DNA from 4 places in the Streptomyces sp. NPDC036822 genome. Region 2 is predicted to be linked to each of the others. Evidence: riboswitches for the same ligand, from Rfam matches in the RefSeq annotation. Region 2 holds a riboswitch; each other region holds the start of a gene.
What was found. A riboswitch is a leader RNA that binds a small molecule or an ion and turns the genes downstream of it on or off. The one in region 2 is predicted to bind cobalamin.
Positions count from the first base shown of each region.

Region 1: another riboswitch for cobalamin. It lies ahead of ACZ68P_RS00295 (cobalamin biosynthesis protein); the one in region 2 lies ahead of ACZ68P_RS28370 (ABC transporter substrate-binding protein).
Region 3: another riboswitch for cobalamin. It lies ahead of ACZ68P_RS04910 (ribonucleoside-diphosphate reductase subunit alpha); the one in region 2 lies ahead of ACZ68P_RS28370 (ABC transporter substrate-binding protein).
Region 4: another riboswitch for cobalamin. It lies ahead of ACZ68P_RS14475 (energy-coupling factor ABC transporter permease); the one in region 2 lies ahead of ACZ68P_RS28370 (ABC transporter substrate-binding protein).

Region 1 covers NZ_JBVJPY010000001.1:52,247-57,376, reverse strand. Annotated here, with positions in the region: gene ACZ68P_RS00305 (putative cobaltochelatase) at 1-1,366, opposite strand, end outside; gene ACZ68P_RS00300 (cobyric acid synthase) at 1,413-2,960, opposite strand; gene ACZ68P_RS00295 (cobalamin biosynthesis protein) at 2,957-3,937, opposite strand; cobalamin riboswitch at 3,973-4,113, opposite strand; gene ACZ68P_RS00290 (hypothetical protein) at 4,224-4,445, opposite strand; gene ACZ68P_RS00285 (inorganic phosphate transporter) at 4,457-5,130, opposite strand, start outside.
Region 2 covers NZ_JBVJPY010000015.1:118,510-123,639, forward strand. Annotated here, with positions in the region: gene ACZ68P_RS28350 (cation:proton antiporter) at 1-293, shown strand, start outside; gene ACZ68P_RS28355 (hypothetical protein) at 361-825, opposite strand; gene ACZ68P_RS28360 (hypothetical protein) at 914-2,233, opposite strand; gene ACZ68P_RS28365 (class I SAM-dependent methyltransferase) at 2,377-3,015, opposite strand; cobalamin riboswitch at 3,162-3,342, shown strand; gene ACZ68P_RS28370 (ABC transporter substrate-binding protein) at 3,394-4,455, shown strand; gene ACZ68P_RS28375 (FecCD family ABC transporter permease) at 4,473-5,130, shown strand, end outside.
Region 3 covers NZ_JBVJPY010000002.1:107,931-113,060, forward strand. Annotated here, with positions in the region: gene def (peptide deformylase) at 1-623, shown strand, start outside; gene ACZ68P_RS04905 (ribonucleotide-diphosphate reductase subunit beta) at 693-1,709, opposite strand; gene ACZ68P_RS04910 (ribonucleoside-diphosphate reductase subunit alpha) at 1,709-4,087, opposite strand; cobalamin riboswitch at 4,221-4,367, opposite strand; gene mctP (monocarboxylate uptake permease MctP) at 4,547-5,130, opposite strand, start outside.
Region 4 covers NZ_JBVJPY010000005.1:273,173-278,302, reverse strand. Annotated here, with positions in the region: gene dhaK (dihydroxyacetone kinase subunit DhaK) at 1-497, shown strand, start outside; gene dhaL (dihydroxyacetone kinase subunit DhaL) at 704-1,279, shown strand; gene ACZ68P_RS14480 (PTS-dependent dihydroxyacetone kinase phosphotransferase subunit DhaM) at 1,276-1,683, shown strand; cobalamin riboswitch at 1,755-1,965, shown strand; gene ACZ68P_RS14475 (energy-coupling factor ABC transporter permease) at 1,995-2,693, shown strand; gene ACZ68P_RS14470 (energy-coupling factor ABC transporter substrate-binding protein) at 2,693-3,034, shown strand; gene cbiQ (cobalt ECF transporter T component CbiQ) at 3,041-3,790, shown strand; gene ACZ68P_RS14460 (ATP-binding cassette domain-containing protein) at 3,787-4,632, shown strand; gene ACZ68P_RS14455 (FAD-dependent oxidoreductase) at 4,943-5,130, shown strand, end outside.

The DNA of each region.
Region 1 (5,130 bases), on a different contig from region 2:
CGGTCGTCCTGCCGTGCTCGGTACGGGCCCGGGAGCGGCGCCCGGCCGCCCCCTCGCCCAGTCCTGGCACGCTGAGCATCTTCGTACGGAACGGTTCGGCGGCTCGGACGGCGGCGCGCTGCCCGGCGCCACCGCCGGGCGCGGGGGCCGGTCCGTTCTGTGCCGCCGGCTCGGGCTCGGTCGTCGGCTCGGGCTCCGCCTCGCGGGGCGGCTCGGCCGGACCGGCGCTCTCCGGGGACCCGTCGGGCCCCTCGCCCTGCGGCGGCACCCCGCCTCCGCCTCCACCCGGCCCGTCGTCGGGACCCTGACCGTCGGGCCCCGGACCCTCGGGATCCGGATCCGGGTCCTCGTCCTCGCCCTTGAACCGCTCCAGCGTCTCGTCCAGCTTGTCCTCGTCCAGGCCGGGCGCGTCGAAGGGGTTGCGCCGCCTGCGGTGGGGGAGCGCGAGCAGCGCGGCCTGCCGTACGTCCTCGGAGGTGACGTCCGTCCGGCCCGCCCACGCGGCGAGCGCCGTCGCCGTGCGGGCCATGACGATGTCGGCGCGCATGCCGTCCACCTCGAACGCCGCGCAGGTGGCGGCGATCTGCAGGAGCGCCGCGTCGCCGAGCCCCACCCGGGGCAGCAGGGCCCGCGCGGCCGTGATCCGGTCCCGCAGCGCGCTCTCCTCGCCCTCCCAGCGGGCGGCGAAGGCGGCCGGGTCGTCGTCGAACGCCAGCCTGCGGCGCACCACCTCGACCCGCTGCTCGGGCTCGCGGGAGGCCGCGACCTCCACGGTCAGACCGAAGCGGTCCAGCAGCTGCGGCCGCAGCTCGCCCTCTTCGGGGTTCATCGTGCCGACGAGCAGGAAGCGGGCCGCGTGCCGTACGGAGACGCCTTCGCGCTCGACGTACGAGGAGCCCATGGCGGCGGCGTCGAGGAGCAGGTCGATCAGGTGGTCGTGGAGGAGGTTGACCTCGTCGACGTAGAGGATCCCGCGGTGCGCGTCCGCGAGGAGCCCCGGCTCGAAGGCCTTCACGCCCTCGGCGAGGGCCCGTTCGATGTCCAGCGCGCCCACCAGCCGGTCCTCGGATGCGCCGACGGGCAGCTCGACCATCCGCGCGGGCCGCGCGGCGGCCGGGGCGGCCTCGTGGGGCCCGTCGGGGCAGCCGGGGTCGGGGGAGGCCGGGTCGCAGCTGAAGCGGCAGCCCGCGACGACCGGCACCTCGGGCAGCAGGTCCGCCAGCGCACGGACGGCCGTGCTCTTGGCGGTGCCCTTCTCGCCGCGTACGAGGACACCGCCCACCGCCGGGCTGACGGCGTTCAGCAGCAACGCCAGCCGCAGGTCGTCCATGCCGACGACGGCGGTGAACGGATACCGGGTGCTCATCGGGCGGTCACTCCTTCAACTCGTGGGGGTCCGGCGGGACGGGGCGTCACGGCGCGCCCGGAGGGATGAACGGCAGCCCGGGCGGCGGGCCGTTCTCGATGAGCCGCAGCAGCGCGTCCGTGTCCGCGTGCTCCTCGATCAGGTCTCCGAGGCGGTCCAGCTGCTCCTCGCGCAGGGTCCCGAAGCTCGTGTCCGGCGCCGGTACGAAACGGCGCCCGGCCGCCGCCGCGACCTCCCGCAGGAACGCCCGGCGGAAGCCGTCGCTCTCCAGCGAGCCGTGCCAGTGGGTGCCCCAGACGGAGCCGACCCGGCAGCCGTCCAGAAACGGTTCGCCGCCGTCCACCCGGGCGATGCCGTGGTGGATCTCGTATCCCTCCACCCGTTCGCCGAGCGCCTCCCCGACCGGCCGGGCCAGGGTCTTCCCGGGCGCGAACCGGACGTGGACGGGCAGCAGCCCGAGCCCGTCCACGGCGCCCGCCTTCGACTCGACGTCGTCCTCGATGCGGACGCCGAGGACCTGGAAGCCGCCGCAGATGCCGAGCACCGGCCGGCCCTCCGCCGCGCGCCGGGCCAGCGCGTCGGCGAGGCCGCGTTCCCGCAGCCAGGCCAGCGCCTTGACGGTCCCGCGCGTGCCCGGCACGACCACCAGGTCCGCGTCGACGAGCTCCTCGGCCCGGTCCACGAACCGCACGACCACGCCCGGCTCGGCCGCCAGCGCGTCCACGTCGGTGAAGTTGGACATCAGCGGCACGGCGCAGACCGCGACCCGCAGCACTTCCTCGCCGAGCGGGGGCGCCACGACCGACTCGCGCACCGCGCCCCGCAGGGAGACCCGCAGCCCGTCCTCCTCGTCGATGCCGAGGCCGTGGGCGTAGGGCAGGACGCCGTACGTCCGGCGCCCCGTGAGGCCGAGCAGCATGTCGAGCCCGGGTTCGAGCAACGAGACGTCGCCCCGGAACTTGTTCACGAGGTAACCCGCGATCAGCTCCTGGTCCTCGGGCGCCAGGAGCGCCGTCGTCCCGAAGAACTGGGCGAACACCCCGCCCCGGTCGATGTCGCCGACCACGAGCACCGGCAGCCGCGCGGCCCGCGCGATGCCCATGTTCACGATGTCCGTGCGCCGCAGGTTGATCTCGGCCGGACTGCCCGCCCCCTCGCAGATCACGGCGTCATACGTGCCCCGCAGCTCCTCCAGGCACGCGAGGACCGGCTCGAAGAGTTCCTGCCGCCGTCCTCCGTGCAGCAGCTTCCCGGGGGACGACCCGCCGGGCCCTCCGAAGAACCCCCGGGCACTCAGCTCGCCCACCGGCTTGCCCATCAGTACGACCTGGCTGGAGCGGTCGCTGCCCGGCTTCAGCAGCACCGGGTTCATCAGGGCGGTCGGCTCCACCCGCGCGGCCTGCGCCTGCATGGCCTGCGCCCGGCCGATCTCCGCGCCCTCCCTGGTCACGAAGGAGTTCAGGGACATGTTCTGCCCCTTGAACGGCGCGACCTTCACTCCTTGGCGCACCAGCCAGCGGCAGATCCCCGCCGTGACGACGCTCTTGCCCGCGTCGGACGTGGTCCCGGCGACCAGCAGCCCCCCGCCTGTCATGCGTTCCTCCGCTTCGTCGCGCCCGCCAGGGCCCGTCCGGTCACACAGACCGCCAGCGTCAGCCCGGTCACCCGGCGCGACAGCCGTACGGCACGCTCGATGTCCGCCACGTCCACGTCCCGGCCCTCCGTGTTGAGCACCGGCCGGTGTTCCACCCGGCCGCCGTACGACAGCGTCCCTCCCAGCCGCACGCCGAGCGCTCCCGCGAAGGCAGCCTCGACGGGGCCGGCGTTGGGGCTCGGATGTGCGGCCGCGTCGGCGCGCCAGGCCCGCAGCGCCCCGCGGGGGTCGCCGCCCGCGACCGCGGCGAGCACGGCCGTCAGCCGCGCTCCCGGCCAGCCGGCGAGGTCGTCGAGCCGGGCCGAGGCCCAGCCGAAGCGGCGGTACGTGGGGTTCTTGTGGCCGACCATCGCGTCCAGGGTGTTCACGGCCCGGAAGCCGACGAGCCCCGGGACACCGGCCACCGCGCCCCACACCAGGGCGCCGACGACCGCGTCGGAGGTGTTCTCGGCGACGGACTCCACGACCGCGCGGGCCATCGCGGGGCCGTCCAGGGCCTGCGGGTCGCGGCCGCACAGATGCGGCAGCCGCTCGCGCGCCACGTCCAGGTCCCCGGCGGCCAGCGCCCCGCCGATGGCCCGGGCCTCCCGGCCCAGGGTCGTGCCCCCGACGACGGCCCACACGGCGGCGGCGGTCAGGGCGGCGGACGCGGCGGGCCGGTTCCGTACCGTGCGGGCGGCGAGGGCGCCCAGGGCGGCCGTGCCGCCGACGCAGACGGCGGTGTGCAGCGCGCCCCACCCGCGGTGGTCGCGCCGCAGGAGGCTCTCGACGGCTCCGGCGGTCCTGCCGAACGCGGCGACGGGATGGCCGCGGCGCGGATCGCCGAGGAGCAGGTCCACGGCCAGGCCGACGGCGGCGCCGTACGCGAAGACGTCCGTGGACGCGAATACACCGGTGGCTGCTCTGCGGCCAGGCATGGCGCTGTGTCCTCACTCAGGGTCCGCGCCCTGGCTCGACGTGACCGGCGGTGAGAGTTCCTGGCTCCCGGGGATCAGCTCCCCGGTCACAGTGGCGGGACCGCGCCGGATTCGCACCGGACTTCCTCTTCTGCCGCCGTAAATGGCCCCGGAAGTCCACCACGCGGCGCGAACAGCCGTCAACTCACCCTTGACCTGCGGCGGGAGAGTGTGCGAAGCCCCACAACGACGACCGGGCGGGCCGCACCTTTCGGTGCGACCCGCCCGGGGGTGGTGTCGTGACGCGTCAGACGACGATCAGATAGATGCCGTACGCGACGGCCGCCGCGCAGAGCGCGAAGCAGGCGTACGCGCCGGTGCGGGCCAGGGTGGCGGAGCCTCCCTGGGCGGCGGCCTGCTCCTGCTTGGAGAGGCCGATGATGCCGAGGGTGAACAGGCCCACGAGGGCGACGGTCGCCACGAGGCTGACTCCGAAGACGGAGCCGAGAGCTGCCCAGTCGATCTTCATGTGGTTCGTCCTTACACCGCGGCGGCGGGGGCCGCGGGGGCTGCCGGGTCCGTGGGGGCCGGCGAGGGGATGGTGGTCTTGAGGTCCTCGTCCGCGACGGCGGCGACGGAACCGGCCGGCGGCGGGGTGACGGCCGCGATGGCGGTGGTCACGACGCCCGCGGGCTCGTCGAGGTCGTCGTCGGTGACGTTGTGGTGGTCGACCGGCTTGCGGCGCGAGAGCGCCCAGATGACTCCGGAGCCGGCGATCAGCAGGACGGCGACGGCAACGATGCCCCACGTGCCCTGCTTGGTGAGGAACTCGGCGCCGGCGGCGACCAGGCCCGCCGCGGGAAGGGTCAGGCCCCAGGCGATGAACATCCGGGTGGCGGTCGACCAGCGGACGACACCGCCCTTGCGGCCGAGGCCCGCGCCCATCACGGCACCCGAGCAGGACTGGGTGGTGGAGAGCGAGAAGCCCAGGTTCGAGGAGGCCAGGATGACCGTGGCGGCGCTGGTCTGGGCGGCGAAGCCCTGCTGCGGCCGCAGGTCGGTGAGGCCCTTGCCCATGGTGCGGATGATGCGCCAGCCGCCGAGGTAGGTGCCGAGCGCGATGGCGACGCCGGCGGAGACGACGACCCACATGGGGGGGTTGGAGCCGGGGGCGAGGACGCCGCCGGTGACCAGCGCCAGGGTGATGACACCCA
Region 2 (5,130 bases):
GCTGGCGCGCGGGCGGCACCCTGGTGGCCCGGGGCGAGTTCTCCATCGTGATCGCCGGCCTGGCCGTCACGGCGGGCATCGAGCCGGCGCTCGGCCCGCTGGCCACGGCGTACGTCCTCGTCCTGGTCATCCTCGGCCCGCTCACGGCCCGCTACACCGAACCGGTCGCCACCTACCTCACCGGGCGTCGCCGCAGGGGGACCCCCGGTCCGACGTCGACGCCGGACCGGGCCCCGGCCCTTCCCGAGGCGCTGGAGCCGGTGGACGATTCGAGTTCCGTCGGCAGGACATGAGCGAGCGACGACGGACCGGAGCCGCGGGGTGACGCGCGCGGTTCCGGTCCGTCGTCGTCCCGGGCGGTCAGCGGAGGACGGACGAGAAGGTGTCCAGCTGGATCCAGGTCACCTTGTTGGTCGTCTGCGGCCCGAAGACCGTCACGACGCCCTGGGTGTTGGCCTCGACGCGGACCGCGTTGACGCCCTGGTAGTTGTTGCGGGGGCAGATCCCGCGGGTCAGCTTGGGCGGGCGGATCGCGGCGGGCAAGGTGCCCAGCTGGGCGTCGCCGGTGAAGGAGCAGGTGACCGTGCCGCGCAGTTGCAGGTACTCGGTGCCCGCGAGCCGGATGACCCGTGCCTGCGCCGGCGCCTCGGCCACGACGCCCGGGGCGAGCGTGAGGTCCGTCCAGTCGACCAGGAGCTGACACCCTTCCGGTACGTCCGCCGCGGCGGCGGGTGCGGCGGACAGCAGCGGGGTGCCGACGACGACGGCCGGGGCGGCCAGCACCGCTCCGAGCAGGGAACGGCGGCTGGTGGTGGGGCGGTTCACGCGAGATCCTCCGGATCGGGTGGGGCGGGACGGAGACGGGGCGGGGCGGCGACGGGCAGGGGTCGTCGGGGGCCGGGACGGCGGACCGTCATCGCCAGGCGACCGAGACGCCGTCGAAATCGATCCACGTGATGGCGTTGTCGGCGGTGGCGCCGTACGCCCAGAGCGCGCCGTGGACGTCCGCCTCGACGCGGCACACGCAGCGCCCGTGGACGTTGTTGCGCGGCACGTTCTGGCGGGCCGGCCGGGTGGGGCGCAGCCGGTGCGGCAGCGTGGCGACCTTGCCGTCCGCCGTCAGACCGGGGGAACACGTGAGGGTGCCGCGCAGCTGGAGGTAGGTGGTGCCGGCCATGGCGATGAGCCGGCCGCGCGGGCGCTGGGCGCCAGGGACGGTCCCGGCTTCGAGGACGAGGTCCTCCCAGTCCGACAGCACCTTGATCCCGTCCACGGCCGGCCTGGTCGGGTACCAGCCGATCGTGACGTCGCGGGCGAACTCGCTGCCCGGCGTCGTGTTGCTGAACCCGAACAGCAGCCGCGTCTCCCCCGTCGTCGGGTCGACCTCGACGGCGAGTCCCTCGGGTTCCCGCCGCGTGAGGCCGTCGGCGCCGGTGACCACCTGCCGGTCGAGCCGCAGTCCCGTCGTCCACGAGTACGAGGTGAGGAACGTGATCCCCGGGAACTCGCTGGGGAGGGACGGGTCCTTGTCCTTGTCGTACGGCGCCCACTGGTAGACGTACAGGACGTCACCGAGGCTCGCGAAACCCTGGAAGGTGAGCTTCGGCTCCAGCGGGTAGGGCGAAGGCACCGCGGGGGTGGTGTCCTCTCCGGCGGGCACCGTGAACGTCGGGCCCACCGGTGCCCAGTCGCCGGCGGCGGCGCCCGACAGGTCGTAGCGCGTGAAGCGGCGCTCGCCGCCCTGGTGGTACATCACCGTCAGGAGGCCGTTCACCGGGTCGGTCGAGGGCCCGGTGCCGGCGGTGCTGCCGGGCGCGGTGAACTTCCGGTCCTGCGGGATCGCGGCTCCGTCGAGGACCGCCCCGTCCTCGAACCGGAACCGCGTGACGGCCTTCCCGAAGGCCGTTCCCCCGCTCGTGACATGGAGCGGGCCGACCTCGGTCCAGACGTGACTGTCGGCGCCGACCGGCTCGACGCCCATGGCGAGACCGTGGCCGAAGCCCTTCAGCTGCATCGACCCCGTACGCACGCCGGTCTGCCGGTCGATCCGGTTGAGGTACATGTTGCCGGCCGACGCCGTGGCCGAGCTCTCCACCTGGAGCACGAAGACGTGCCCGTTGACGGTGTCCGTCGCGATGGCCTGCGGAGCCGGGTTCTTCACCAGGTCCACGGTCTGGAGCAGCCTGCCGGTCACACCGGACAGGTCGATGCCGTTGGTGTCCGTGTACGCCATGTTCCCTCCCCTGGGTCCTGTCCGGACCCGACCCGTCATGATCACACGGGTGTGCGAGGGGCCGAGCGGCCCCCTCGCGACGGCGCGTGCGAGCCGGGGTGGGGAGTGCGGCACCGATCAGGCGGCACGGGTAGGGCGGTACGTCAGGCGGTACGGGTCAGCCGCCATACGTTGTCCACCCGGGTGCCGGACCTGCCGTCGGGCGAGGACAGCGCGCGCTCCACGCCCTCCAGGGTGTCCACCCGCCAGGGGTGCGGCAGGGCGAGCATCGCGAGCACGCCTTCGAGCGTGGGGAAATCGGCGTCGAACGGGTACTCGTGCTCCTCCATCCAGGAGGGCCATGCGGCGTGCATCGCGATGAGCAGGGTGCCGCCCGGCGCGACCGCTTCGGCGGCCGACCTGAACACCCCCTCCTGGTCCAGGGCGACGGGCGACTGGAGGAACTGGGCGCTCACCAGGTCGAACTCGCCCTTGGGGAAGGTCACTCCGAGTTCGTGCCGCTCGAACGCCACCCGGTCGGCGAGACCCGCGTCGGCGGCGTGGGCGGCCGCCCGCTCGAGGGCCGTGGCGGAGATGTCCACGCCGGTCACCCGCCATCCGCGCGAGGCCAGCCACAGGACGTCACCTCCCTCACCGCAGCCCAGGTCCAGGGCGGTGCCCGGCTCCAGGCCGGCCGCCTCACGGACGAGCAGCGGGTTCGGGTCACCGCTCCAGACGCGCGCGCTGGTGCTGTAGCGCTCCTCCCAGAACTCCGTCGGATCGGTGGGCTGCGGGGTCGGCATGAAGGCTCCTTCGAAGACGGTCGCTGGGTGCCGGCGGCACCTGGGCTCAGAGTCGCCAAGGCACGGGAAGACGTCAAACACGCTTGCCGATTCGGCAACTGCGCGGCGGAGCCCGGGACGTGCGCACTTTCGCTCCGCTCGCGCGGAACCGTAGGATCACCTGGTCATCACCGCGACGGGAGACAGGAAGCCGGTGCGAAACCGGCACGGTCCCGCCACTGTGACCGGGGAGTGCACCCGTCGAGACGCCACTGCGCGCACGCGTGGGAAGGCTGGGGTGTACGCCGATCCGGGAGTCAGGAAACTGGCCTGTCGCGGGCCCGATCCGAGGAGCGCGGACTCCCCAGGAGGCTTTTCTTGTACCCCAGCACGTCCGGCATGCCCGGCACACCCCCCGTATCCGGGGCGCCTCGTACGCCCGGCGCATCCCCCGCCGCCCGTCCGCGACGCCGTTCCGTGCGCGCCGCGGCCCTGGCCTTCGCCCTGTCGGGAGTCCTGCTCACCGGCTGCGGCAGCTCGCCGTCCACGGCCGCCGGCCCGAAGGGCCCCGCACCGGCCGCCAAGGGCTTCCCCGTCACCGTCGACAACTGCGGTACGCGCACCACGTACGACGAGCCGCCCTCCAGGGTGGTGACGATCCACCAGCACCCCGCGGAGCTGATGCTGGCCCTCGGACTGAAGGGCCGGATGGTCGGCACGGCGTTCCCCGACTCGGACGTCCTGCCCGCTTTCCGGAAGGACTTCGCGGCGATCCCGGAACTGGCGAAGAAGGAGCCGTCGTTCGAGTCCGTCCTCGACGCGGAACCGGACTTCGTCTACGGCGGCTACGCCAGCGCGTTCTCCGAGAGCGAGGGACGCTCGCGGAAGGCGTTCGCCGACGCCGGCATCGACACCTACCTCAACCGCGAGTACTGCGGGAAGAAGAAGGTGTCGATGACGGACACGTACGACGAGATCCGCACCATCGGCTCGCTCTTCGGCGTTCCGGAGCGCGCCGACGCGCTGGTGGCCGACCTCAGGGGCCGCGTCGCGAGGACGACGGAGGCCGTGAAGGGCGCGGCCGCCGTCCCCGTCTTCGTGTACGACAGCGGTGACAAGTCGGCGTTCACGGCGGGGGGCAAGAGCCTCGGCACCGAGGTCATCCGGCTCGCCGGGGGCGCCAACGTCTTCGCCGACCTGGACGACGTCTTCGGTGACGTCTCCTGGGAACAGGTCGTCGCCCGCAAGCCGGAGGTCATCGCCGTCTACGACTACGCGGGGGCGGACAGCGTCGAGCGGAAGAAGGAGTTCCTGCTGTCCCAGCCCGCCCTCGCCGAGGTGCCGGCGGTGCGGAACAAGCGCTTCGTGGTGCTGCCGCTGACCGCGACCCTGGTCGGGGTCCGCGCGCCGTACGCGGTGGAGGACCTCGCCCGCGGGCTGCATCCCGAGCGCTTCCGGTGACGGCCCCGGCGAACGCCGTGTCCGCCGCCGATTCCGCCCCCGTCTCCCCCGGCACCTCCGCCCGGCCCGCGGATCCGGACGTCCCCGGCCCCTCCGCCCGGGGCACGGACCCGCACCGGGGGGCCGGGGCGCGCCGCGGCGCGTTCCCCGTCGCCCTCGCCGTCCTGGCGGTCGTGCTCCTGGCGTCGATGACGGCGGGCATGGCCATCGGATCGGTGCACGTGCCTCCCGGCCAGGTGTGGGGCATCGTGACGCACGCGCTCGGTGCCGACTGGTCGGAGCCCACCTGGTCGTCGGCGCGCGAGACCATCGTGCTCGACGTCCGGGCGCCGCGCGTGCTGCTGGGGGCGGTGACGGGCGCCGGGCTCGCGGTGGTGGGCACCGCCATGCAGGCCCTCGTGCGCAATCCGCTCGCGGAGCCGTACCTCCTGGGGGTGTCCTCGGGCGCCTCGTTGGGCGCCGTCGCGGTGATCGTCTTCGGGGTGAACCTCTTCGGACCGGTCTCCCTGTCGGTCGCCGCGTTCGCCGGCGCCCTGCTGACCCTGCTCCTCGTCTACACCACGGCCCGGTCCGGCGGCCGGATCACCTCGGTGCGCCTGGTGCTCTCGGGCGTGGCGTTCGCCTCCGTCCTCACGGCGGTCATGGACGTCCTGCTGCTGACCAGTGACCGGGGCA
Region 3 (5,130 bases), on a different contig from region 2:
AGCAGGAGACGGACGAGCAGATCAACGACGGCTTCGTCGTGGACACGGAGGACTGCGAGGCGCGCGAGCTCGCCCACCGCGAGCGGGGCACGTCGCGTCCGATCACGGTCGTCGGCAATCCCGTGCTCCACCGCGAGTGCAAGGACGTCACCGAGTTCGACGACAAGCTCGCGGCGCTGATCGACGACATGTTCGCCAGCCAGAAGACCGCCGAGGGCGTGGGCCTGGCGGCGAACCAGATCGGTGTGGACCTCAAGGTCTTCGTCTACGACTGCATGGACGACGAGGGCGTCCGCCACGTCGGCGTCGTCTGCAACCCGGTCCTGGAGGAGATCCCGACCGAGCTGCGGGTCCTGGACGAGTCCAACGAGGGCTGCCTGTCCGTGCCCACCGCCTACGCCGAGCTGGGCCGCCCCGACTACGCCGTGGTCCGGGGCCAGGACCCCCAGGGCAACCCGATCAAGGTCCGCGGCACGGGCTACTTCGCGCGCTGCCTGCAGCACGAGACGGACCACCTCTACGGCTACCTCTACATCGACCGGCTCTCCAAGCGGGACCGCAAGGACGCCCTGCGCCAGATGGCCGAGGGCACCCCGCGCTACGAGACGGTGCCGAACGACTGATCCGGCGGACGCGTCACGGGGAAGGGCCCCGCTCCCGAACAGGAGCGGGGCCCTTCCGCGTACGGGAGCCTAGAAGTCCTCGTCCAGGTCCACCGAGCCCTCGACCGCCACCTGGTAGGCGGACGGGCGGCGCTCGAAGAAGTTCGTCAGCTCCTGGACGCCCTGGAGCTCCATGAACGCGAACGGGTTCTCGGAGCCGTAGACCGGGGCGAAGCCCAGGCGCTGGAGGCGCTGGTCGGCGACGCACTGGAGGTACTCGCGCATCGACTCGGTGTTCATGCCGGGCAGGCCGTCGCCGCACAGGTCGCGGCCGAACTGCAGCTCCGCCTCCACGGCCTCCTTCAGCATGTCGGTGACCTGCTCCCGAAGCGCGTCGTCGAAGAGGTCGGGCTCCTCCTTGCGGACGGTGTCCACGACCTCGAAGGCGAAGTTCATGTGCATCGTCTCGTCGCGGAACACCCAGTTGGTGCCGGTCGCCAGGCCGTGGAGCAGACCGCGGGACCGGAACCAGTAGACGTAGGCGAAGGCGCCGTAGAAGAACAGGCCCTCGATGCACGCGGCGAAGCAGATCAGGTTGAGCAGGAAGCGGCGGCGGTCGGCCCGCGTCTCCAGGCGGTCGATCTTCTCGACCGAGTCCATCCACCGGAAGCAGAACTGCGCCTTCTCGCGGATGGAGGGGATGTTCTCGACCGCGTCGAACGCGGCGGCGCGGTCCTCCGGATGGGGCAGGTAGGTGTCGAGCAGCGTCAGATAGAACTGGACGTGCACGGCCTCCTCGAACAGCTGGCGCGAGAGGTAGAGCCGCGCCTCGGGGGAGTTGATGTGCTTGTACAGCGTCAGCACGAGGTTGTTGGCGACGATCGAGTCACCGGTCGCGAAGAACGCCACCAGCCGGCCGATCATGTGCTGCTCGCCCGGCGTCAGCTTCGCGAGGTCGGCGACGTCGGAGTGGAGGTCGACCTCCTCCACCGTCCAGGTGTTCTTGATCGCGTCCCGGTAGCGGTCATAGAAGTCCGGGTAGCGCATGGGACGCAGCGTCAGCTCGAAGCCCGGGTCGAGGAGGTTCTTCCGGTCGTGTGCGCTCATCACTGGCAGGCCTCGCAGGATTCGGGGTTTTCCAGGGAGCAGGCGACCGCGTCGGGGTCGGCGGCCTGCTGGACGGGGAGGGTGGCGGCGGCGGGCGTCGCCTGGGCCGCGCGGGCGATCCGGGTCGCCGGACGGGACCGCAGGTAGTACGTCGTCTTCAGGCCCTGCTTCCAGGCGTACGCGTACATCGACGACAGCTTGCCGATCGTCGGCGTCTCCAGGAACAGGTTCAGGGACTGCGACTGGTCCAGGAACGGGGTGCGGGCCGCCGCCATGTCGATCAGACCGCGCTGCGGGATCTCCCACGCCGTGCGGTACAGCGCGCGGACCTCGGCGGGCACCCAGCCGAAGCCGGCCACCGAGCCGTTGGACTCGCGCAGGGCCTCCCGGGTCTGGGCGTCCCACACGCCGAGCCGCTTCAGCTCGTCCACGAGGTACGCGTTGACCTGGAGGAACTCCCCGGAGAGCGTCTCGCGCTTGAAGAGGTTGGAGACCTGCGGCTCGATGCACTCGTACACGCCCGCGATCGACGCGATGGTCGCCGTCGGCGCGATGGCGAGGAGGAGGCTGTTGCGCATGCCGACCGTGGCGATCCGCTCGCGCAGGGCGGCCCAGCGCTCGGGCCAGTGCAGCTCCACGTCGTAGTGGTCGGGGTGCAGCACCCCCCGGGCGGCGCGGGTCTTGCGCCAGGCCGGGAGCGGGCCGTAGCGCTTGGCCAGGTCGGTCGACGCCTCGTACGCCGCGAGCATGATCCGCTCGGCGATCCTCGTCGACAGCGCGCGCGCCTCGGGTGAGTCGAAGGGCAGCTTCAGCTGGAAGAAGACGTCCTGGAGACCCATGGCGCCCAGGCCGACGGGCCGCCAGCGGGCGTTGGAGCGCCCGGCCTGCTCGGTCGGGTAGAAGTTGATGTCCACCACCCGGTCGAGGAACGTGACGGCCGTGCGGACGGTCGCGTCGAGACGCTCCCAGTCGATGGCCTCCTCCCCGTCGCGGACGTCGGACCGCACGAAGGCGCCGAGATTGACCGACCCGAGGTTGCAGACCGCGGTCTCGCCGTCGTCCGTCACCTCCAGGATCTCCGTGCAGAGGTTGGAGGAGTGGACCGTGTGGCCCGGCTCCGCCGTCTGGTTGGCGGTCCGGTTCGAGGCGTCCTTGAAGGTCATCCAGCCGTTGCCGGTCTGGGCCAGGGTCCGCATCATCCGGCCGTACAGGTCACGCGCCGGCATCGTCTTGCGGGCCAGGCCGGCGGCCTCGGCGGCGCGGTAGGCGGCGTCGAACTCCTCGCCCCACAGGTCGACCAGCTCGGGCACGTCGGCGGGGGAGAACAGCGACCACGAGGCGTCGGCCTCGACCCGGCGCATGAACTCGTCCGGGATCCAGTGCGCCAGATTGAGGTTGTGCGTACGCCGCTGGTCCTCACCGGTGTTGTCCCGCAGCTCCAGGAACTCCTCGATGTCCGCGTGCCAGGTCTCCAGGTAGACCGCGGCCGCGCCCTTGCGCCGCCCGCCCTGGTTCACGGCGGCGACGGAGGCGTCCAGCGTCTTCAGGAACGGCACGATGCCGTTGGAGTGCCCGTTGGTGCCGCGGATCAGCGAGCCGCGGGCGCGGATGCGGGAGTACGACAGGCCGATGCCGCCCGCGTGCTTCGACAGCCGCGCGACCTGGTGGTAGCGGTCGTAGATGGAGTCCAGCTCGTCCTTCGGGGAGTCCAGCAGGTAGCAGGACGACATCTGCGGGTGGCGGGTGCCGGAGTTGAAGAGCGTGGGGGAGGAGGGGAGGTAGTCGAGCCGGCTCATCAGCCCGTGCAGCGCCGCCACCTCGTCCAGGGCGCGGGCGCTGTGGTCCTCCGCGAGGCCGCAGGCGACGCGGAGCATGAAGTGCTGCGGAGTCTCGATCACCTTGCGGGTGATCGGGTGGCGCAGGAGGTAGCGGGAGAAGAGCGTGCGCAGGCCGAAGTAGCCGAAGCGGTCGTCCGCCGAGGCGTCGATCAGGGAGTCGAGCCGGGCGGCGTGCTGACGGACGAACTCGGCCGTCCGGTCGGCGATGAGCCCCTCGTGGTGACCGACGGCCACCGACGAGGAGAAGGTGACCGCGCCCTGGCCGGCGGCCTCGTCGGCGATGGTGATCGTGAGCAGCCGGGCCGCGAGCCGGGAGTAGGCCGGGTCCTCGGCGATCAGACCGGCGGCCGCCTCGGTGGCCAGCTCCCGCAGCTCCGCCTCGTCCGAGGCGGCGTTGCGGCCGCGCAGCGCGGCGGCGGCGACCCTGCCCGGGTCGGTGTCGGGGAGATCGGCGGTGAGGTCGGTCAGGGTCCGGAGCAGTACCGTCCCGGGTCCGTCGCTCTCGATCGCCGCGGCCGGATCGGCTGGCGCGATGGTCACGTGGGGCTCTCCCTCGCTCGGCCCGGGGGCGGCGGCGGGAAGCGGACGGCAGAGGGCACCCCTCAGGCGGGCGCGCGCCGTGTCCACCGGCCCACTCCGCGAGGCCCGGACGACTCTGGCACCCGGAACGGACGGACCGGGCGCGCCGTCCACAGGTCTTCGGACTCGGCAGGCGTACGGATACGCCCGAACCACACCGTTGCGGGACAGTTCCGGATTTCCACCGGATTCCCCTGAGAGGACAGCGAGATGAGCATACATGTGGGGGGCGCCCCTCGAAGCACCCCCCACATGTTGTGTCGTCGGTGCGTCAGAGCGCCCGAGCCGGACCCGGTGGGCGGACGCTTCGCGGGGCCGGGCGGCGAGCGGCGGACGCCGCAACCCGTACCGACGGCGAAGGCCGCCGCGCTCCCTTCGGGAGTCGCGGCGGCCTTCGGACCGTCCGTCACCGAGGCGCGGTCAGTGCGTCTCCTGCCCCAGCTTCGGCATGTCGACCTGCACGCCCGGCTCGCCCGCGTCGGCCGTGTAGTCCGACGGGGAGGTCTCGTCGATGCCCTCCGGCGCCTTGACCGCCTTCAGGACGAAGGTGAGGACGACGGTGACGATCAGGTTGAGCACGAAGGCGGTCAGGCCGATGTAGCCGATCTCGCCGATGCCCGGGATCTCGGCGGACGAGCCGCCGAAGTGCTTCTGGGTCGGGCTGGCCACGCCGTACGCCGCCGCCGTGCCGTAGACCATGCCGACGGCCCAGCCGGCGAGCAGCGCCCAGCGGTGGAACCAGCGGGTGAACAGGCCGCCGACCAGCGCCGGCAGCGTCTGCAGGATCCAGATGCCGCCGAGGAGCTGGAAGTTGATGGCGACGGTCTTGTCCATGGTCAGGACGAAGGCCAGCGCGCCGACCTTCACCAGCAGCGACACCAGCTTGGACACCTTGGTCTCCTGCTCCGGCGTGGCGTCCGGCTTCAGGAAGTCCTTGTAGATGTTGCGTGTGAACAGGTTGGCCGCGGCGATCGACATGATCGCGGCCGGTACCAGGGCGCCGA
Region 4 (5,130 bases), on a different contig from region 2:
AGGGCGCTCCGCTGGAGCGCGTCGAGGCCCTCGCCCGGCGGGTGAACGAGCGGTCGCGCTCCTTCGGCGTGGCGCTGAGCGCCTGCACGACACCCGCGAAGGGCAGCCCCACCTTCGACCTGCCGAAGGGCGAGCTGGAGTTGGGGATCGGCATCCACGGCGAGCCGGGGCGGGAGCGGCGCGCGATGATGACCTCGCGGGAGATCGCGGACTTCGCCGTCGATGCCGTACTGGACGACCTGCGGCCGTCGGGTCCCGTCCTCGCACTGGTCAACGGCATGGGAGCCACGCCGCTGCTCGAGCTGTACGGGTTCAACGCCGAGGTGCAGCGGGTGCTCGGCGAGCGCCGGGTCCCGGTCGCCCGCACGCTCGTCGGGAACTACGTGACCTCCCTCGACATGGCCGGCTGCTCGGTGACGCTCTGCGAGGCCGACGAGGAACTGCTACGCCTGTGGGACGCGCCCGTGCGTACGGCTGCGCTGCGCTGGGGCCGGTGAGAAGGAGAGTGCCCGACGTGACCGGACCGACCGAACCGACCGAACCGACCGAAGCGACCGCAACACCCGTACCGAACGCGCCGACCGCACCGGCCGGCCCCGGCAGCGCCGCCGAGGCCGCCGAGGCCGCCGAGGCCTACGCGTCGGCCGAGGCCACCCGACCGACAGCGGCCCGCGGGGCCGACGCGCTCGACGCCGCGTTCTTCCTGCGCTGGCTGGCGGTCGCCGCGGCCGCCGTCGACCGGGAGGCGGACCGACTGACCGACCTCGACTCCGCGATCGGCGACGCCGACCACGGAGCCAACCTCAGGCGGGGTTTCGCCGCCGTGACGGACGTCCTGGCGAAGGAACCTCCCGCGACGCCGGGAGGTGTGCTCACCACCGCCGGACGACAGCTGATCTCGACCGTCGGCGGCGCCTCAGGACCGCTGTACGGGACGCTCCTGCGCCGCACCGGCAAGGCGCTCGGCGAGACCCCGACCGTGACGCGCGAGGCGTTCGCCGACGCGCTGGCGGCCGGGGTCGCCGCCGTCGCGCAGCTCGGTGGAGCGCGTGTCGGCGACAAGACGATGCTGGACGCGCTCGTCCCGGCGGCCGAGGCGCTGCGCGCGTCCTTCGGAGCGGCCCGGGCCGCGGCCGAGGAGGGTGCGCTGGCGACCGTGCCGCTCCGGGCGCGCAAGGGCCGCGCCAGCTATCTGGGCGAACGCTCGATCGGGCACCAGGATCCGGGCGCCACCTCGTCCGCGCTGCTGATCGCCGCCCTCGCGGAGGTGGTCCCGTGACCGGCGGCCGGGTCGGCATCGTCCTCGTCTCGCACAGCGCCGCCGTGGCCTCGGCCGTCGCCGAACTCGCCCGGGGCCTCTCCGGTGGCGGCGCCACCGCGCCGATCCTGCCCGCCGGAGGGACTCCGGACGGCGGTCTCGGCACCAGCTCCGAACTGATCGCCGAGGCGGCGAAGGCGGTCGACCAGGGCGCCGGTGTCGCCCTGCTGGTCGATCTGGGCAGCGCCGTACTGACCGTCAAGGCGCTCCTCGCCGAGGGCGACGAACTTCCGGAGGGTGCGCGGCTCGTGGACGCGCCCTTCGTCGAGGGCGCGATCGCCGCGCTCGTCACGGCCACGGCGGGCGGGGATCTGGCCGCCGTGGAGGGGGCGGCCGCGGAGGCGTACACGTACCGAAAGGAGTGAGAGAGGGCGCGAGAGACTCGTCACACACCGTCCGCACGGGCCTCCGTGTTGTGATGCGCCTGGTCAACCCACTAATGTCACAGCGCCTTGGTGTACGGGAAACCGGTGCGGTACCGGTGCGGCCCTCGCCACTGTGATCGGGAAGTCCGGCTCCACCCTCTGGGGGGAAGACCCTTCAGGGGAGCCACTGCACCACCGCGGGAGACCGTTGCGGTGTGGGAAGGCGGAGCCGCGACGGCATGACCCGTCAGCCAGGAGACCGGCCAAGGTGCGTTGTCCATCCACGAGGTGCTGGAGAGGGTCTCCCGATCATGCATATAGCCGAGGGCTATCTACCCCCCGTGCACGCGGCCGCCTGGGGCGTCGCGTCCGCCCCCTTCGTCGTCCACGGCGTTCGTGCCCTGACCCGCGAGGTCAAGGCCCATCCCGAGTCCACCCTGCTGCTGGGTGCGGCCGGTGCGTTCACCTTCGTTCTGTCCGCTCTCAAGCTCCCTTCGGTGACGGGGAGTTGCTCCCACCCCACCGGCACGGGGCTGGGGGCGATCCTGTTCCGGCCGCCGGTGATGGCGGTCCTGGGCACGATCACCCTGCTGTTCCAGGCCCTGCTGCTCGCGCACGGCGGGCTCACCACGCTCGGCGCCAACGTGTTCTCGATGGCGATCGTCGGGCCCTGGGCCGGGTACGGGGTGTACCGGCTGCTGCGGCGGTTCGAGGTGCCGCTGATGGTGAGCGTGTTCTTCGGAGCGTTCGTCGCCGACCTCTCCACGTACTGCGTCACGAGCGTCCAGCTCGCGCTGGCCTTCCCGGACCCGGGCAGCGGCGTCGTGGGCGCGCTCGCCAAGTTCGGCGGCATCTTCGCCGTCACGCAGCTGCCGCTGGCGGTCAGCGAGGGGCTGCTCACGGTGCTCGTGATGCGGCTGCTGACGCAGTCCAGCAAGGGCGACCTGACCCGGCTCGGGGTGCTGCTCCCGGGCGACCGGAAGACCGAGAAGGCGGAGGCGAGCGCGTGATGAGCCGTAACGCCAAGATCAACACGCTGCTGCTGCTCGTCGTGGCGGCCCTGGCCGTGCTCCCGCTGATGCTAGGCCTCGGTGACCACAAGGAGGAGCCCTTCACCGGCGCCGACGGCGAGGCGGAGGTGGCGATCACGGAGATCGCTCCCGACTACGAGCCGTGGTTCAGCCCGCTCTACGAGCCTCCGTCCGGCGAGATCGAGTCGGCGCTGTTCTCGCTCCAGGCCGCCCTCGGCGCCGGTGTCCTGGCCTACTACTTCGGGCTGCGCAAGGGCCGCAGGCAGGGCGAGGCCCGAGCCGGGGCGAAGCCGCCGGCGAAGCCGTCCGGCGACGAGTAGGCGCGGATGCTGCCGATCGACGCGGCGGCGCACAGCAGTCGCTGGCGCCGCCGTCATCCGTGCGAGAAGGCGGCTCTGGGTTTCGGCCTGACGCTGTGCGCGGTGTGCCTGCCGCCGTGGCCGGGAGCCGTGCTCGTCGCCGCGGCCACCCTCGCGGTCCTCCTCGGTCCGGCCGGTGTCCCGGGACGCCAGCTGTGGCGGGCGTTCCGCATTCCGCTGGGCTTCTGCGTGACGGGCGCGGTTCCTCTGCTGTTCGAGGTGGGCGGCCCGCGCGGTGTCGTCGCCCTGGCACCGGACGGTCCGGTGCACGCGGGCGAGCTGCTGCTACGGACCGCGGCCGCCTCCCTGGGGGTGCTGCTTTTCGCGTTCACCACGCCCGTATCGGACGTGCTTCCCCGGCTGGTCCGGGCGGGGGTGCCGGCCCCCGTCGTGGACGTCGCCCTCGTGATGTACCGGATCAGCTTCCTGCTCCTCGACGCGATGGCGAAGATCCGCCAGGCGCAGGCGGCCCGGCTGGGGCTGACCACACGGGCGGCGACCTGGCGCTCGCTCGCCGGGCTCGGGGCGACGGCGTTCGTGCGCGCCTTCGACCGGGCGCAGCGCCTGCAGACCGGGCTGGCGGGGCGCGGGTACGACGGGACCCTGCGGGTCCTGGTGCCCGCCGCCGCCGTCTCGCGCCGCTTCCTGGCGGCGACGGCCGGGCTGCTCGTCGGTCTCGTCGCGCTCACTCTCGTACTGGAAAGGTCCCTGCCGTGAGTCTTCGTTCCCCTGTCGTGGAACTGGTGAGGGCGGGCTTCGCCTACGAGGACGGGCCCGCGGTCCTCGACGGGATCGACTTCGCCGTACCGGAGGGGCGGTCGCTGGCCCTGCTCGGCAGGAACGGCAGCGGCAAGACGACGCTGCTGCGGCTGCTCAGCGGTGGTCTGCGGTGCGCGAGCGGCGCGCTGCGGCTCGACGGCGAGGAGGTGTCGTACGACCGCAAGGGGCTGACCCGGCTGCGGACGACGGTCCAGCTGGTCGTGCAGGACCCCGACGACCAGCTGTTCGCGGCCTCGGTGGGTCAGGACGTGTCGTTCGGACCGATGAACCTGGGGCTGCCGGAGGAGGAGGTACGGCTCCGGGTGCGCGAGGCGCTGGAGGCGCTGGACATCGTGGCCCTGGAGGACCGGCCGACCCATCTGCTGTCGTACGGGCAGCGCAAGCGGGCGGCGATCGCGGGCGCGGTGGCGATGCGGCCGCGCGTACTGATCATGGACGAGCCGACGGCCGGGCTCGATCCGCACGGTCAGGAGCGGCTGCTCGAGGTGCTGGGGCGGCTGCGGGACGCGGGGACGACGGTGGTCATGGCGACCCACGACGTGGATCTGGCCCTGCGCTGGGCGGACGAGGCGGCGGTCCTCGCCCCGGACGGCCTGCGGACCGGGCCGGTGACCGACCTCCTCGCGGACGACGCGCTGCTCGCCTCGGCACGGCTCCGTCAGCCGTGGGGCATGGCCGTCGCCCGGCTGCTGCGCGCCCACGGCCTGCTGGCCGCCGACGCTGACGGCCCCCGCACGGCGGAGGAGCTGGACGCCTGGGCCGGGGTGGGCAGCCCGTAACGGGCGGACGCCGAGGGCGCCGACCGGGCTCGGGCGGGGCGGAACCCGTCCGAGCGCTGCCGCGGGCGGGGTGGGATCGGTACGGATCCCACCCCGCCCGCCCGTGTGCGGCGGGCCGGCACCAGGGAGACCGCCCGCCCCTGGCCCCGTCCGTGGAGGCGGGCGGGTGAGCTCGGTCCGTCCGTGGGGGCGGGGGGTCCGTGCCCGGACGTAGCGCAGATCACGCCCCTGCCGTTATGCAACTTGTTGCACAAGTCGCCTCGGGTCGTCTACAACAGGGCGTGACGATCCTGCGCGAGGAGGCGCCCCGATGGCCCCGACCACCCCGTACCCGCACCTGCTGAGCCCGCTCGACCTCGGCTTCACCACCCTTCCCAACCGGGTGCTCATGGGGTCCATGCACGTCGGCCTCGAAGAGACCGAGAACGGCTTCGCGCGGATGGCCGCCTTCTACGCCGAGCGTGCGCGCGGCGGAGTCGGCCTCATCGTGACCGGCGG